Regions from separate parts of the Streptomyces sp. NPDC020422 genome, predicted to be linked through region 2. Evidence: riboswitches for the same ligand, from Rfam matches in the RefSeq annotation. Region 2 holds a riboswitch; the other holds the start of a gene.
The links. A riboswitch is a leader RNA that binds a small molecule or an ion and turns the genes downstream of it on or off. The one in region 2 is predicted to bind cobalamin.
Positions count from the first base shown of each region.

Region 1 (7,004 bases), on a different contig from region 2:
AGCGGGCCGCGTGGCACTCCGTGAGACTCGGTGGGACTCAGCGGGCCGCGTGACACTCCGTGGGACTCAGCGAGGGAGGACGATGTCGTACGGCACGTCCGGCGGCGCGAGGAGCCGCAGTGTGCGCTCGGCCTCGGCGGTGAGCTCGCCGCGCAGGCCCCTGGTCACCCGACCGAACGGCTCGATCGTCATCGTCGTCCGCTCCTTGCCCTCCTCAAGGCGCCAGAGCCCGGCCAGGAACCCGTCGAGGAGGAAGACGCTGTGGGCCTGGTTGCCGGTCCAGGTGCGGCCCCGGAGCTCGGCGGGCACGACGCGGGTGCGGTCGGCGTGGGAGAGCAGCAGGTTGTCGAACTCGGGCAGGAAGCGGGCGGGGGCGGGGGTGTCCTCGTCGGGACGGGGCGCGTCGGGCATGTCGAAGAGCTCGGTGCCGTGCTCGTCCCGGAAGACGAGGAGCCGGGGCCGCAGCCGCTCGAAGGCGGGACGCAGTCGGGTGAGTCCGCACCAGGTCTGCATGTCCTTGACGGAGGCGGGCCCGAAGGCGCCGAGGTAGCGCAGGACGGTGTCGTCGAGGTCGGCGGCGTAGCCGTCGACGCCGTCCACTCCCCCGATGCCGTCGACACCGTCGAACCAGGCGGCGGCGGTGGTGAGGGCGACCTGGCCGCTGCGCCGCCACAGCCCGCGCGGGGTCACCTGCACCATCAGGAGCAGGCAGCGGGCGGCGATGGTGAGCGCCTGGGGGTCGGCGTCGGGCCACTCGCGGAGCAGGTGCTCTCGGAGCTGCTTCGGGGTGCGGGGCTCCTCCTCGACGTAGGCGGTCGCGAGGGTGGTGAGCCGTTCGAGGTCGACGCCGTCGAGCCCCTTCCGGAACATCTTCAGCTCCCGGTCGATCGCCCCGGCCTGCACGAGCCGGCGCAGTCCGACGGCGTCGCGGGCGGTGTGGGTGTGGACGGTGGAGCGGAGGGAGACGATCCGGGCGACCCGGCGGGACTCCATGAGCCCGGACAGCTCCTCGGGCCGGAACCCGTCGAGCCGGGCCGCGAGCGCGTAGTACGGCGGCTTGGTGTTCTGCGCCTGGAGCCCGACGAGGTGGGCCACGGCCTCCTCGGCGCCGAGGGCGGAGGGCCGCAGCAGCAGCTGCCGGTCGAGGGTGGCGCGGTTGAGCGCGCGGGGGCCGAGCACGGGAGGGGTCGTCTTCGGAGCCATGGAGGGCACGCTAACGCCGAACGAGGACGGATCCCGTCCTCATGACGCCAGGAAGCCACCACCCCCTTCGGACATTCCCCCATATATCCTGCTGAGAAAAGACAGACACGGCACCACCCACACCACGCCCCCACGCCCCCACGCCCCCACGCCCACCCCTCCCCCCGACCCGCAGGCCCCGCAGGAGGCGAACGCACATGTCCGACCGCCGCGCCCGCCCGGCCTGGCGCCGCCGGCCGGAACAGCCGACCGCAGACCACGGACCGCTGTCGCCGGAGCAGCGGCGGAGCGTGGTCCAGGCGGTCCTCTACCGCGACGGACGGCACGTCTCCTCCCCCGCCTCGCTGGCGGAGACCTTCCGCCAGTTGCGCGAGCATCCCGACGGCATGGCCTGGATCGGCCTGCACCGCCCGACGGAGGAGGAACTCCACTCACTGGCGGCCGAGTTCGACCTGCACGAACTGGCCGTGGAGGACGCGATGGAGGCCCACCAGCGCCCCAAGCTGGAACGGTACGGCGACACGCTCTTCGTGGTCCTGCGGGCCGCCCGCTACCTGGACGCCCAGGAGGAGGTGGACTTCGGCGAGCTCCACGTCTTCGTCGGCCCGGACTTCGTCATCACCGTCCGCCACGGCGCCGCCCCGGACCTCTCGGCGGTCCGCCGCCGCATGGAGGAGGACCCCGACCTCCTCGCCCTCGGCCCGGAGGCGGTCCTGTACGCGATCCTGGACGCGGTCGTCGACGGCTACGCGCCGGTGGTGGCGGGCGTCCAGAACGACATCGACGAGATCGAGACCGAGGTCTTCGGCGGCGACCCGGCGGTCTCCCGCCGCATCTACGAACTCTCCCGCGAGATGGTCGAGTTCCAGCGCGCCACCCGCCCCCTGGTGGGCATGCTCCACGGCCTGATGGCCGGCTTCGCCAAGTACGGCACCGACGAGGAACTCCAGCGCTACCTCCGCGACGTCGCCGACCACGTCACCCACACCAGCGAGCGCGTCGACGGCTTCCGCCAGGCCCTGACGGAGATCCTGACGGTGAACGCGACCCTGGTCACCCAGCAACAGAACGCGGAGATGCGCGCGTTGGCGGAGGCGGGCTTCGAGCAGAACGAGGAGATCAAGAAGATCTCCTCGTGGGCGGCCATCCTCTTCGCGCCCACACTGGTCGGCACGATCTACGGCATGAACTTCGACAACATGCCGGAGCTGCACTGGGCGGGCGGGTATCCGTTCGCGGTGGTGCTGATGGCGGCGGTGCGCACGAGCCTGTACGTGGTCTTCAAGCGGAAGGACTGGCTGTAGCGGAGCGAGCCCGCGAGGGGACCCCGTTCGTAAGGCTGGCGCGCATAACCAGCTCTTGCATTAGCCAGCGTCTGCAAGTAATGTGCCAGACGTACGGCGCGCCTGTATGTGGGCGCCGGGCCAGTACGGGCTCCCGCCCGATCCCCCCCCACCTCTCGCAAAGGCACCTCCCCATGTCGCTCAAGACCATCCTTCCCGGCCGTCTCGGCTTCGGCACCGCACCGCTCGGCAACATGTTCCGCGCGATCCCCGACGACGAGGCCCGCGCCACCGTCGAGGCCGCCTGGGAGCACGGCGTGCGGTTCTTCGACACCGCGCCCTTCTACGGTGCGGGGCTCGCGGAGGAGCGGCTCGGCGAGGTGCTCGCCGGGAAGGCGCGCGACGCGTACGTGCTCTCGACGAAGGTCGGGCGGGTGGTTCTCGACGAGCACGAGACCGACGTGCCGGACTTCGGCGAGAAGGGCGGCCTCTTCGAGCACGGCAACCCGAACAAGATCCTCCACGAGTGGACCGCCGACGCCACCGAACGCTCCATCGAGGGCAGCCTCAAGCGCCTGGGCACCGACCGCCTCGACATCGTCTGGGTCCACGACATCGCGCAGGACTTCCACGGCGACGCCTGGCTGCAGAAGTTCGAGGAGGCCCGCACCGGCGCCTTCCGCGTCCTGTCCCGGCTGCGCGACGAGGGCGTCATCAAGGCGTGGGGCCTGGGCGTCAACAAGACCGAGCCCATCGAGCTCACCCTCGCCCTCGACGAGCCCCGGCCCGACGGCTTCCTGCTCGCCGGCCGCTACACCCTCCTCGACCACGAGCACGCCCTGACCCGGCTGCTGCCCATGGCCCAGGAGCAGGGCGTCGACATGGTCGTCGGCGGCCCCTACAGCTCCGGCATCCTCGCCGGCGGCACCCACTTCGAGTACCAGCAGGCCCCGGCCGAGATCGTCGAGCGCGTCGGGCGACTCAAGGCGCTGGCCGTGAAGCACGGCGTCGGCATCAAGGCCGCCGCCCTGCAGTTCTCCCTCGCCCACCCGGCCACCGCCGCCGTCATCCCCGGCGCCACCCGGCCCAGCCGGATCGCCGAGGACACCGCGGCCCTGAACGAGAACATCCCGGCCGCCTTCTGGACCGACCTGCGCGCCGCCGGCCTGGTCAGCCCGGCCGCCCCGCTCCCGAACGACGCCTGACCTCCCACGCCCCCCGCACAGCACCAGGAGCGCCGCCATGGCTTCCACGTCCGTCTCCCGCGTCGTCCCCGCCCCCCCTCAGCGGGTCTGGAACCTCATCGGCGGCTTCGACGCCCTTCCGGACTGGCTCCCCTACATCCCCGAGAGCACCGCTCTCGAAGGCGGCCGGGTCCGCCGCCTCACCAACCCCGACGGCGACGTCATCATCGAGCGACTGCTCGGCTTCAACGAGGCGGAGCGCCACTACAGCTACGCCATCCTCGAAGCGCCGTTCCCCGTCGACGGCTACGTCTCCACCCTCCGCGTCCACGCGGTCCCCGGCCGCGACGACGTCGCCGAGGTCCAGTGGTCCGGTCGCTTCAACCCCACGGGCGCCACCGAGCAGGAGGTCGTCGCGCTGTTCACCGGCATCTACACCGACGGCCTCGACGCCCTGCACCGGACCCTCGCCACCTGACCCCGACGGCCCCGGTTGCGGAGGGTGGAAGGACCTCGTCCTCGGTCTTCACCCGAGTCCGCCCGCCCGCCGACTTCCCTGCCGTAAGCTGATCGGGCAGCTGGTTCGCCCCGTCCGCCAGGCGGGATGCGTCGTAAGAGGGAACCCGGTGGGAATCCGGGACTGCCCCGCAGCGGTGAGCGGGAACGACCGCCGTCACACAGCACTGGGTCCGATGCACCGGGCCTGGGAAGCGACGGCCAGTAGGAGTCTCGTACGTCGAGAAGCGTCGGGAACGTCGAAAGCGTCGGGAAGAACGCCGAGTTCGACGGGTACGACACGTACGACGAGACGTGCCCGCGAGTCCGAAGACCTGCCCGTTGCCCGCGCGCGGACGATTCCGTGCGCGGACATTCCGGTGACCTCGAGGGCGGGTCGGCGTACACACCAGGCGGACGGCCGTGTCTTCGCGGGCACGGGCGCGTGCCGTCGGGTGCGTCATCCTTCGCGCTCTCCTCCCGTCTCCGGGATCTCAGGGATTCATCTCGCGAAGGAGATCTCCGTGACCACCAAGTCCGCGACCGCGGCAGCACGGGCCACCGTGTACGGCCACCCCCGCCAGGGACGGAACCGCGAGCTCAAGAAGGCGACCGAGGGCTACTGGAAGGGCCGCGTCAGCGCCGACGCCCTCCAGGCCACCGCCGCAGGGCTGCGCCGGGCCACCTGGCTGTGCCTGGCCGACGCCGGCATCCATGAAGTGCCCACCGGTGACTTCTCGTTGTACGACCATGTCCTCGACACGACGGTCATGGTCGGCGCCGTCCCCGAGCGGCACCGTTCCGCGTTCGAAGCGGACGCCCTGGACGGCTACTTCGCGATGGCACGCGGCACGCAGGACGTCGCTCCGCTGGAGATGACGAAGTGGTTCGACACCAACTACCACTACCTGGTGCCCGAGCTCGGGCCCGACACCGTCTTCGGGGCCGACTCCCGCAAGCAGGTCGCCGAGCTCAGGGAAGCCCTCGCCCTGGGGCTGACACCCCGGCCCGTCCTCGTCGGGCCCGTCACCTACCTCCTGCTCGCCAAGGCCGCACCGGGCGCACCGGCCGGCTTCGAGCCGCTGGACCTGCTCGGCGGGCTGCTGCCCGTGTACGCCGAAGTCCTCGCCGATCTGCGGGCGGCGGGCGCCGAGTGGGTGCAGCTCGACGAGCCCGCGCTCGTCCAGGGCCGCACGCCCGCCGAACTCGACGCGGCGGCACGGGCATACGGAACGCTCGGTGGTCTCGCCGACCGGCCGAGGCTGCTCGTCGCCTCCTACTTCGAGCGCCTCGGCGAGGCGCTGCCCGTTCTCGCCAAGGCCCCGGTCGACGGGCTCGCGCTCGACTTCACCGGGCCTGCCGCCGCCAACCTGGAGGCACTGGCCGCCGTCGGCGGGCTGCCCGGCAAGCGGCTCGTCGCCGGAGTGGTCGACGGGCGCAACATCTGGGTCAACGACCTGGAGAAGTCTCTCGCCACGCTCGGCACCCTGCTCGGCCTCGCCGACCGGGTGGACGTCTCGGCCTCCTGCTCGCTGCTGCACGTACCGCTCGACGCCACGGCCGAGAAGGACATCGACCCCGGGATCGCGCGCTGGCTCGCCTTCGCCCGGCAGAAGACGGTCGAACTCGGCATCCTGGCCAAGGGCTTGTCGCACGGCACCGACGCCATCGCGGGCGAGCTCGCCGCCAACCGGGCCGCCCTCGCCTCCCGCGCCGGCTCCCCCCTCACCCACGACCCGGCCGTGCGCTCCCGCACCGCCGCCGTCACCGCGGCGGACGCCCGCCGCTCCCCGTCCTACGCCGAACGGGCCGCCGGCCAGCGCGCCCACCTCGGCCTGCCGCTCCTGCCGACCACCACCATCGGCTCCTTCCCGCAGACCGCCGAGCTGCGCACCGCCCGCGCCGATCTGCGGGCCGGGCGGATCGACGCCGACGGCTACGAGGAGCGGATCAGGGCGGAGATCCGGGAGGTGATCGCCTTCCAGGAGAAGACCGGGCTCGACGTCCTCGTGCACGGGGAACCCGAACGCAGCGACATGGTGCAGTACTTCGCCGAGCAGCTCAGCGGCTACCTGGCCACGCGGCACGGCTGGGTCCAGTCGTACGGCACCCGCTACGTGCGCCCGCCGATCCTCGCCGGCGACATCTCCCGGCCGAAGCCGATGACCGTGCGCTGGACGTCGTACGCCCAGTCACTGGCCGCAAAGCCGGTCAAGGGCATGCTCACCGGGCCCGTCACCATGCTCGCCTGGTCCTTCGTCCGCGACGACCAGCCGCTCGCCGACACCGCCCGGCAGCTCGCCCTCGCCCTGCGGGACGAGGTGAACGACCTGGAGGCCGCCGGCACGGGCGTCATCCAGGTCGACGAGCCCGCCCTGCGCGAGACGCTGCCGCTGCGCACCGCCGACCACGCCGCCTATCTGACCTGGGCGACGGAGGCGTTCCGGCTGACCACGAGCGGCGTGCGGCCGGACACCCAGATCCACACCCATATGTGCTACGCCGAGTTCGGGGACATCGTACGGGCCATCGACGACCTCGACGCCGACGTCATCAGCCTGGAGGCCGCGCGCTCCCATATGCAGGTCGCCCGCGAACTCGCCGCCCACGGCTATCCCCGTGAGGCCGGCCCCGGGGTGTGGGACATCCACTCGCCCCGGGTCCCGGACGCGGCGGAGATCGCCGTTCTGCTGCGGACGGGTCTGGGGGCCATCCCGCCCGGCCGCCTGTGGGTCAACCCCGACTGCGGCCTGAAGACCCGCGGCTGGCCGGAGACCCGTGCCTCCCTGGAGAACCTGGTCGCCGCCGCCCGTACCGTACGCGCGGAGCTCGACGCCTC
Region 1 covers NZ_JBIRVJ010000007.1:65,324-72,327, reverse strand. Annotated here, with positions in the region: gene ACH414_RS19880 (winged helix DNA-binding domain-containing protein) at 67-1,203, opposite strand; gene ACH414_RS19875 (magnesium and cobalt transport protein CorA) at 1,401-2,507, shown strand; gene ACH414_RS19870 (aldo/keto reductase) at 2,681-3,691, shown strand; gene ACH414_RS19865 (SRPBCC family protein) at 3,729-4,148, shown strand; cobalamin riboswitch at 4,233-4,523, shown strand; gene metE (5-methyltetrahydropteroyltriglutamate--homocysteine S-methyltransferase) at 4,690-7,004, shown strand, end outside.
Region 1: it holds a riboswitch for cobalamin, as region 2 does, so the genes downstream of both, metE (5-methyltetrahydropteroyltriglutamate--homocysteine S-methyltransferase) here and ACH414_RS22055 (cobalamin biosynthesis protein) in region 2, are expected to answer to the same signal.

Region 2 (7,004 bases):
GGCCTGGCCGCCGCCCAGGGTGAGGGCGCCGACGGCCGCCAGGCCCTCCAGGGCCCAGTCGAGCAGCGCGGGCAGGCCCTCGGCGACGGGGGCGGTCTCGACGGGGGTGCCGGGGGCCGGGACCTCGCAGCGCTCCTCGCGGAGCTCCTCGACGCGCTGCGCGAGCAGGTCGAGCAGGGTCGGCACCGGGACGGGTCCGGCGGAGAGCTGGAGCAGCGAGAGGACCTGCGGGACGGCCTCGACGACCTCGGCGACGGCGCCGGGGGCGACGCCCTCGGGCGCCGGGTGGACCAGCGACCAGGCGTCGAAGAGGGCGACCCAGCCGCGCAGCACGGCGGAGTCGTCGCGGTCCCAGGCGTGCAGCCGCCAGCCGGGGCGGGCGGTGTCGCCGTGCAGCTCGACCAGGCCGGCGAGCCGGGCGCGGTCCCAGCCGGCCCGGACCTGCGCGGGTGTCAGGTCCAGCGCGGCGGCGGCCCGTTCCCCTTCGGGGGGCGCGGTCTCGGCGTGCCGGTCGACGGCCGCCCAGCGGGCGATGCGTACGGCGTCGGCCAGTACGGCCCTCGCCTGGCCGGCCAGTTCCGCCCGGGGCGGTGTCCCCTCGGGCGGCCGCGGCGCCGGGCGGGTGCGCCGGGTCGTCACGGCCCGCCGTGCGGTGGCGAGGGCCCGCGGACGGACGAGTCGGAGTCTGGAGTTGCGCGCCAATGGTTCATCGGGCTTTCGAGACGTCACGGGGGCAGTCTTCCCGCTGACGGCCCGAAAGCCCAATCGGAATCCGCAACGCCGCTGCATTGGGCCCGGTTTCGGGAGCGGGGCCCGCTGTCCGGAGCGGCCCGCCCGGCGCCGGCCCGGCGGGAAGCCGCTAGACGAGCGGGGTCAGGAAGCGGCGCAGGGCCTCTTCGTAGCGCAGCGGGTCCGCGTTCCACATGGCCGCGTGGGGGGCGTTGCCGACCGTGGTGAGCGTGACCAGGTCGGGGCGGAGGGCGGCGAGCCGCTGCGAGCGGTCCCAGGGCGCGATGGTGTCGTCGGGGCCGTGGAAGACCAGGGTGGGCACCCGCAGCGCGCCCGGGTCGGCGACCTCTTGGAGGCGGTCCTCGTGCCGGCCGGTCCTGCCCTCGGCGGCGCGGACCGCGAGCGGGATCAGGGGGCCGGGGATGCCGCGGGCGGCGGCGAGGTTGCGCAGGGTGGCGTCCCAGTCGAGGACCGGGGAGTCGAGGACCAGGCCGCGGATGCGGTCCCGTACCCCGGAGCCCGCCGCGGCGTGCAGGGCCATCGCGGCGCCGGCGCCCCAGCCGTGCAGGACGACGTGTTCGGCGCCGCGGCGGACGGCGTAGCGGATGGCGGCGTCGACGTCGCGCCACTCGGAGTCGCCGAGGTGGGCCAGGCCGTCGGGGGCGGGGGGCGCGCCCTCGTCGCCGCGGTAGGCGGGGACGAGGACGGGGACCTGCCGGCGCTGGAGGAAGGGGACCAGGTTGAGGGCGTGCTCGCGGGTGGCGCCGAAGCCGTGCAGGGCGATCACCCAGGTGGAGTGGGCGCCGGGGACGAGCCAGGCGGGGAGGGTGCCGAGCTCGCCGGGGATCTCGACGTCCTCGTGGGGCAGCCCGAGGGCGGTCTCGGGGGTGCCGCAGTGCAGCTGGGGGGTGAAGCGGACCCGGGCGCCGGTGCTCAGGGTGCCGAGCTCGACCCGTTCGAGCCGGCGCACCACGGTGTCGGCGGTGTGCGGGACCCGGTCGAGGACGGGTCCGACGACGGCGTGCAGCCCGTCGGCCTCGATGCCGTACGTGCCGGGGCGCAGCGAGGCGAGGCTGCGGGTGAGGGTGATCCGGCCCGGGCCGGTGGCGTGCACGGTGAGTCTGGGATCGCCCGGCAGGGGGCGTCCGGACGGCACCCCGAGGGCGGCGTCGCTGGCGTACCGGCCGGCCGCCACCGCGGCCGCGCCGACACCGATCACTGTGGTGACGGCTACCGCCGCCGCTGTAGCCGGGCGCACGCTCCCAGTGTCGGCAGTGGGCGCGGAGGCTGCCACCGGGCGGCGCCCCGGACGAGTGACATGGGTCTCGCCGGGCGGGTCCTCCGTGCGGTGGAGGGGGCCCGCAGGTGTCCGGGGGGGCGGAACGAGAGCAGAGTGACGGATGGGGCTCAAGTCGTATCCGTCCTGGTACGGACCGGCTTACCCCGGGTCGCACCGTGACCGCATCGTGGACGGGCGGCCCGTCCGGGCCGTAAGCGGAATGCCCGGACCCCGGATGGGGACACCGCACAGCCCGGCCCAGTTCACCTTCCGTTCACCCAGGTTGCGTACGTTCGACGAGCCACTGACGTCAAACGATTGCCTGGGTAAATGGAACACATCACGCTGCTGCTCGCCATTGTGGTCGTGACAGCTCTCGTGTTCGATTTCACGAACGGTTTCCACGACACCGCCAACGCGATGGCGACGACCATCTCGACCGGTGCTCTCAAGCCCAAGACGGCGGTGGCCATGTCCGCCGTGCTGAACCTCGTCGGCGCGTTCCTGTCCGTGGAGGTCGCCAAGACGATCTCCGGCGGGATCATCAACGAAGAGGGCATTCGTACAGAAGTGATCTTCGCGGCGCTCGTCGGCGCCATCCTGTGGAACCTGCTGACCTGGCTGCTCGGTCTGCCGTCCAGCTCCTCCCACGCCCTGTTCGGCGGCCTCATCGGCGCCGCCGTGATGTCGGCCGGCTGGGACGCGGTCAACGGCCCCACCATCGTCACCAAGGTCCTGATCCCCGCGGTCGCCGCCCCGATCGTCGCCGGCCTCGCCGCGATGGCGGCGACCCGGCTGACGTACCGCCTCGGCGCGAAGACCGAGACCAAGGCCACCGCCAAGGGCTACCGGGCCGGCCAGATCGCCTCCGCCGGTCTCGTCTCGCTCGCCCACGGCACCAACGACGCCCAGAAGACGATGGGCATCATCACCCTCGCCCTGGTCACCAGCGGCGTCCTGGCCCCCGGCTCCAACCCGCCCCTGTGGGTCATCGTCGCGGCCGGCCTGGCCATCGCGCTCGGCACCTACCTCGGCGGCTGGCGCATCATCCGCACCATGGGCAAGGGCCTGACCGACCTCCAGCCGCAGCAGGGCTTCGCCGCCCAGACCAGCGCCGCCACGGTCATCCTGGCCTCCTCGCACCTCGGCTTCTCGCTCTCCACCACCCAGTCCTGCTCGGGTGCCGTGATGGGCGCGGGCCTCGGCCGCAAGGGCGGTGTCGTCCGCTGGTCGACCGCCACCCGGATGTTCGTCGCCTGGGGTCTGACCCTGCCGGCCGCCGCCGTGGTGGGCGCCGCCGCCGAGTTCCTCACCAAGCAGGGCACCTGGGGCATCGCCGCCGTCGCGGTCCTGCTGATCGCCGGCTCCGGCGTCATCTGGGCGCTGTCCCGCCGCAAGCCGGTCACCCACGACAACGTCACCGCCGACGACCTGGAGGCCGAGCCCGCGGGCGTCGTGACCACCGCCATCGCGGCCGTCACCCCGCCGCCGGCCGGCTCCGTCGCCGCCGTCACGGACGAGGACCTGAAGACCACCATCCCCGCGCCGGGCCCCACGGACCCGGCCGCTCCCCCGGCCCCCGCCGCCGCGGTCTAAGGAACTGGAACCAAGCATGAAGATCGACTGGGCAGCCCTCGGCTCCGTCTTCGGAGTCAGCCTCGTGGCGACCGTCGCCCTGGTGGGCCTCTTCACCCTCGGCGTCATCGGCCTCGCCAAGCAGGAGCAGGCCTCGGCCAACGGCGGCTCCGCCGCCCTGGCCCGCACCGGCGCCTACGCCTGCTTCGCCCTGTGCGCGGCGGCCGTGGCCTACGGCATCTACCTGATCGTCATCTGACCGATCGCGCGCCATGACCGGGCGGTCCGCACCACGGGTGCGGGCCGCCCGGTCGGCGTGTTTGTGGCGCTTCGCACAGTGACCCGGCGCAGGTCAAGGGTGAGTTGACGGCTGTTCGCGCAGCGTGGTGGACTGCCGGGGCCAATACGGCGGCAAGAAGAGGAAGTCCGGTGCGATTCCGGCGCGGTCCCGCCACTGTGACCGGCCCCCTGGGGCCGGGAGTCAGGAACTCTCGCCGCCGGTCACGTCGATCCAGGGCGCGGACCCTGAGTGAGGACATAGCGCCATGCCCGGCCGCGGCCTCAGTTCTTCCGGTGCCACCGGCACCTTCGCCTACGGAGCGGCCGCCGGCCTCGCCGTCGACCTACTCGTGGGCGATCCCCGCCGCGGCCATCCCGTCGCCGCGTTCGGCCGGGCGGCCGGCGCCGTCGAGGCCCGCCTGCTGCGCGACCACCGCGGCTGGGGCGCCCTGCACACCGCCGTCTGCGCCGGGTCCACCGTGGCGCTCGGCGCCCTGGCCGCCCGCACCGTGCGCGGCAGCCGCACCGCCGCCGTCGCCCTGACCGCCGCCTCCGTGTGGGCCGTGGTCGGCGGGACGACCCTGGGCCGCGAGGCCCGCGCGATCGGCGGGGCGCTCGCCGCCGGGGACCTGGAGGTGGCCCGGGAGCGCCTGCCGCACCTGTGCGGCCGCGACCCGCACTCCCTGGACGGGCCCGCGATGGCCCGCGCGGTCGTCGAGTCGGTCGCCGAGAACACCTCCGACGCCGTGGTCGGCGCCCTGTTCTGGGGCGCGGTCGCGGGCGTGCCGGGCCTGGTCGGCTTCCGCGCGGTCAACACCCTGGACGCGATGGTCGGCCACAAGTCGCCGAAGTACCGCCGCTTCGGCTGGGCCTCGGCCCGGCTCGACGACCTCGCCGGCTGGCCCGGCGCCCGGCTGACCGCGGCGCTCGCCACCGTCGCCGGGGGGAATCCGCGCGGGGCGGTACGGGCCTGGCGCGCGGACGCGGCGAAGCACCCCAGCCCCAACGCGGGCCCGGTGGAGGCCGCCTTCGCGGGCGCGCTCGGCGTACGGCTCGGCGGGACGCTGGCGTACGGCGGCCGGGTCGAGCACCGGCCGGTGCTCAACGGGGAGGGGCGACCCGTCGAGGTCGCGGACATCGACCGGGCGGTACGCCTGTCCCGCCGGGTGACCGGACTGACCCTGGCCGCCTGTGTGGGCGGCCGGATGATCGCGAGCGCGCTGAAGCGGAGGAACGCATGAGGGGTGGGGGGCTGCTGGTCGCCGGGACCACGTCCGACGCGGGAAAGAGCGTCGTCACGGCCGGCATCTGCCGCTGGCTGGTCCGCAAGGGGATCAAGGTCGCGCCGTTCAAGGGCCAGAACATGTCCCTGAACTCCTTCGTGACCCGGGAGGGCGCCGAGATCGGCCGGGCCCAGGCCATGCAGGCGCAGGCCGCCCGGGTCGAGCCGACCGCGCTGATGAACCCGGTGCTGCTCAAGCCGGGCGGCGACCGCTCCAGCCAGGTCGTGCTCATGGGCAAGCCCGTGGGCGAGATGAGCGCGCGCGGCTACCACGGGGGACGGCAGCGGACGCTGTTCGAGCCGGTGATGGCGTGCCTGGAGGAGCTGCGGGGCACGTATGACGCCGTGATCTGCGAGGGGGCGGGCAGTCCGGCCGAGATCAACCTGCGGCGCACGGACATCGTGAACATGGGGATAGCGCGGGCCGCGAAGCTGCCCGTCGTGGTCGTCGGCGACATCGACAGGGGCGGGGTCTTCGCGCAGTTCTTCGGGACGACGGCGCTGCTCGCGCCCGAGGACCAGGAGCTGGTCGCCGGATACCTGGTGAACAAGTTCCGTGGCGACGTGACCCTCCTGGAGCCCGGGCTCGACATGCTCCACGGGCTCACCGGGCGCCGGACCTTCGGCGTCCTGCCGTACGCGCACGGCCTCGGCATCGACGAGGAGGACGGCCTGCGGGTCTCGCTGCGGGGCACCGTCCGCGAGTCGGTCGTGGCGCCGCCGGTGGGCGAGGACGTGCTGCGGGTCGCCGTCTGCGCCGTCCCCCTGATGTCCAACTTCACCGACGTGGACGCACTGGCCGCCGAGCCGGGCGTCGTCGTCCGCTTCGTCGACCGGCCCGAGGAGCTCGTCGACGCGGACCTGGTCGTCGTGCCCGGCACCCGAGGCACGGTCAAGGCCCTGGCCTGGCTGCGGGAGCGCGGTCTCGCCGACGCCCTCGCCCGCCGCGCGGCCGAGGGACGGCCGGTGCTCGGCATCTGCGGCGGCTTCCAGGCGCTGGGCGAGCGGATCGAGGACGAGGTCGAGTCGAAGGCCGGGGTGGTCGACGGTCTCGGACTGCTGCCCGTCAGGATCCGCTTCGGCGTCGAGAAGACCCTGGCCCGTCCCGTCGGCGAGGCGCTCGGCGAACGCGTCGAGGGCTACGAGATCCACCACGGCGTCGCCACCGTCGACGGGGGCGAGCCCTTCCTCGACGGCTGCCGGGTCGGCGCCGTCTGGGGCACCCACTGGCACGGCTCCCTGGAGAGCGACGGCTTCCGCCGGGCCTTCCTGCGGGAGGTCGCCACGGCGGCCGGCCGTCGCTTCGTCCCGGCCCCGGACACCGCGTTCGGCGCGCTGCGCGAGGAGCAGCTGGACCGGCTGGGCGACCTGATCGAGGAGCACGCGGACACGGACGCCCTGCTGCGGCTGATCGAGCAGGGCGCTCCGGCGGGGCTGCCGTTCGTGCCGCCGGGGGCGCCGTGACCGCCCCGCCCGCACCGCCCGCCCCGATCCCCGTACGACTCGAAGGAGCGACCACCCGATGAGCACCCGCTTCCCGTTCACCGCCGTCGTCGGCATGGACGACCTGCGGCTCGCGCTGCTCCTGAACGCGATCAGCCCGTCCGTGGGCGGCGTCCTCGTGCGCGGCGAGAAGGGTACGGCCAAGTCGACCGCCGTACGCGCCCTCGCCGAGCTGCTGCCGTCGGTGGCCGTCGTCGCCGGCTGCCGGTTCAGCTGCGACCCGGCCTCGCCCGACCCGGGCTGCCCGGACGGGCCGCACGGCGAGGGCGCGCAGGACGCGCGGCCCGCGCGGATGGTCGAGCTGCCCGTCGGCGCCTCCGAGGACCGGCTCGTCGGCTCGCTCGACATCGAGAAGGC
Region 2 covers NZ_JBIRVJ010000008.1:33,972-40,975, forward strand. Annotated here, with positions in the region: gene ACH414_RS22035 (hypothetical protein) at 1-729, opposite strand, end outside; gene ACH414_RS22040 (alpha/beta hydrolase) at 860-1,987, opposite strand; gene ACH414_RS22045 (anion permease) at 2,339-3,604, shown strand; gene ACH414_RS22050 (hypothetical protein) at 3,621-3,842, shown strand; cobalamin riboswitch at 3,961-4,095, shown strand; gene ACH414_RS22055 (cobalamin biosynthesis protein) at 4,129-5,103, shown strand; gene ACH414_RS22060 (cobyric acid synthase) at 5,100-6,608, shown strand; gene ACH414_RS22065 (putative cobaltochelatase) at 6,667-7,004, shown strand, end outside.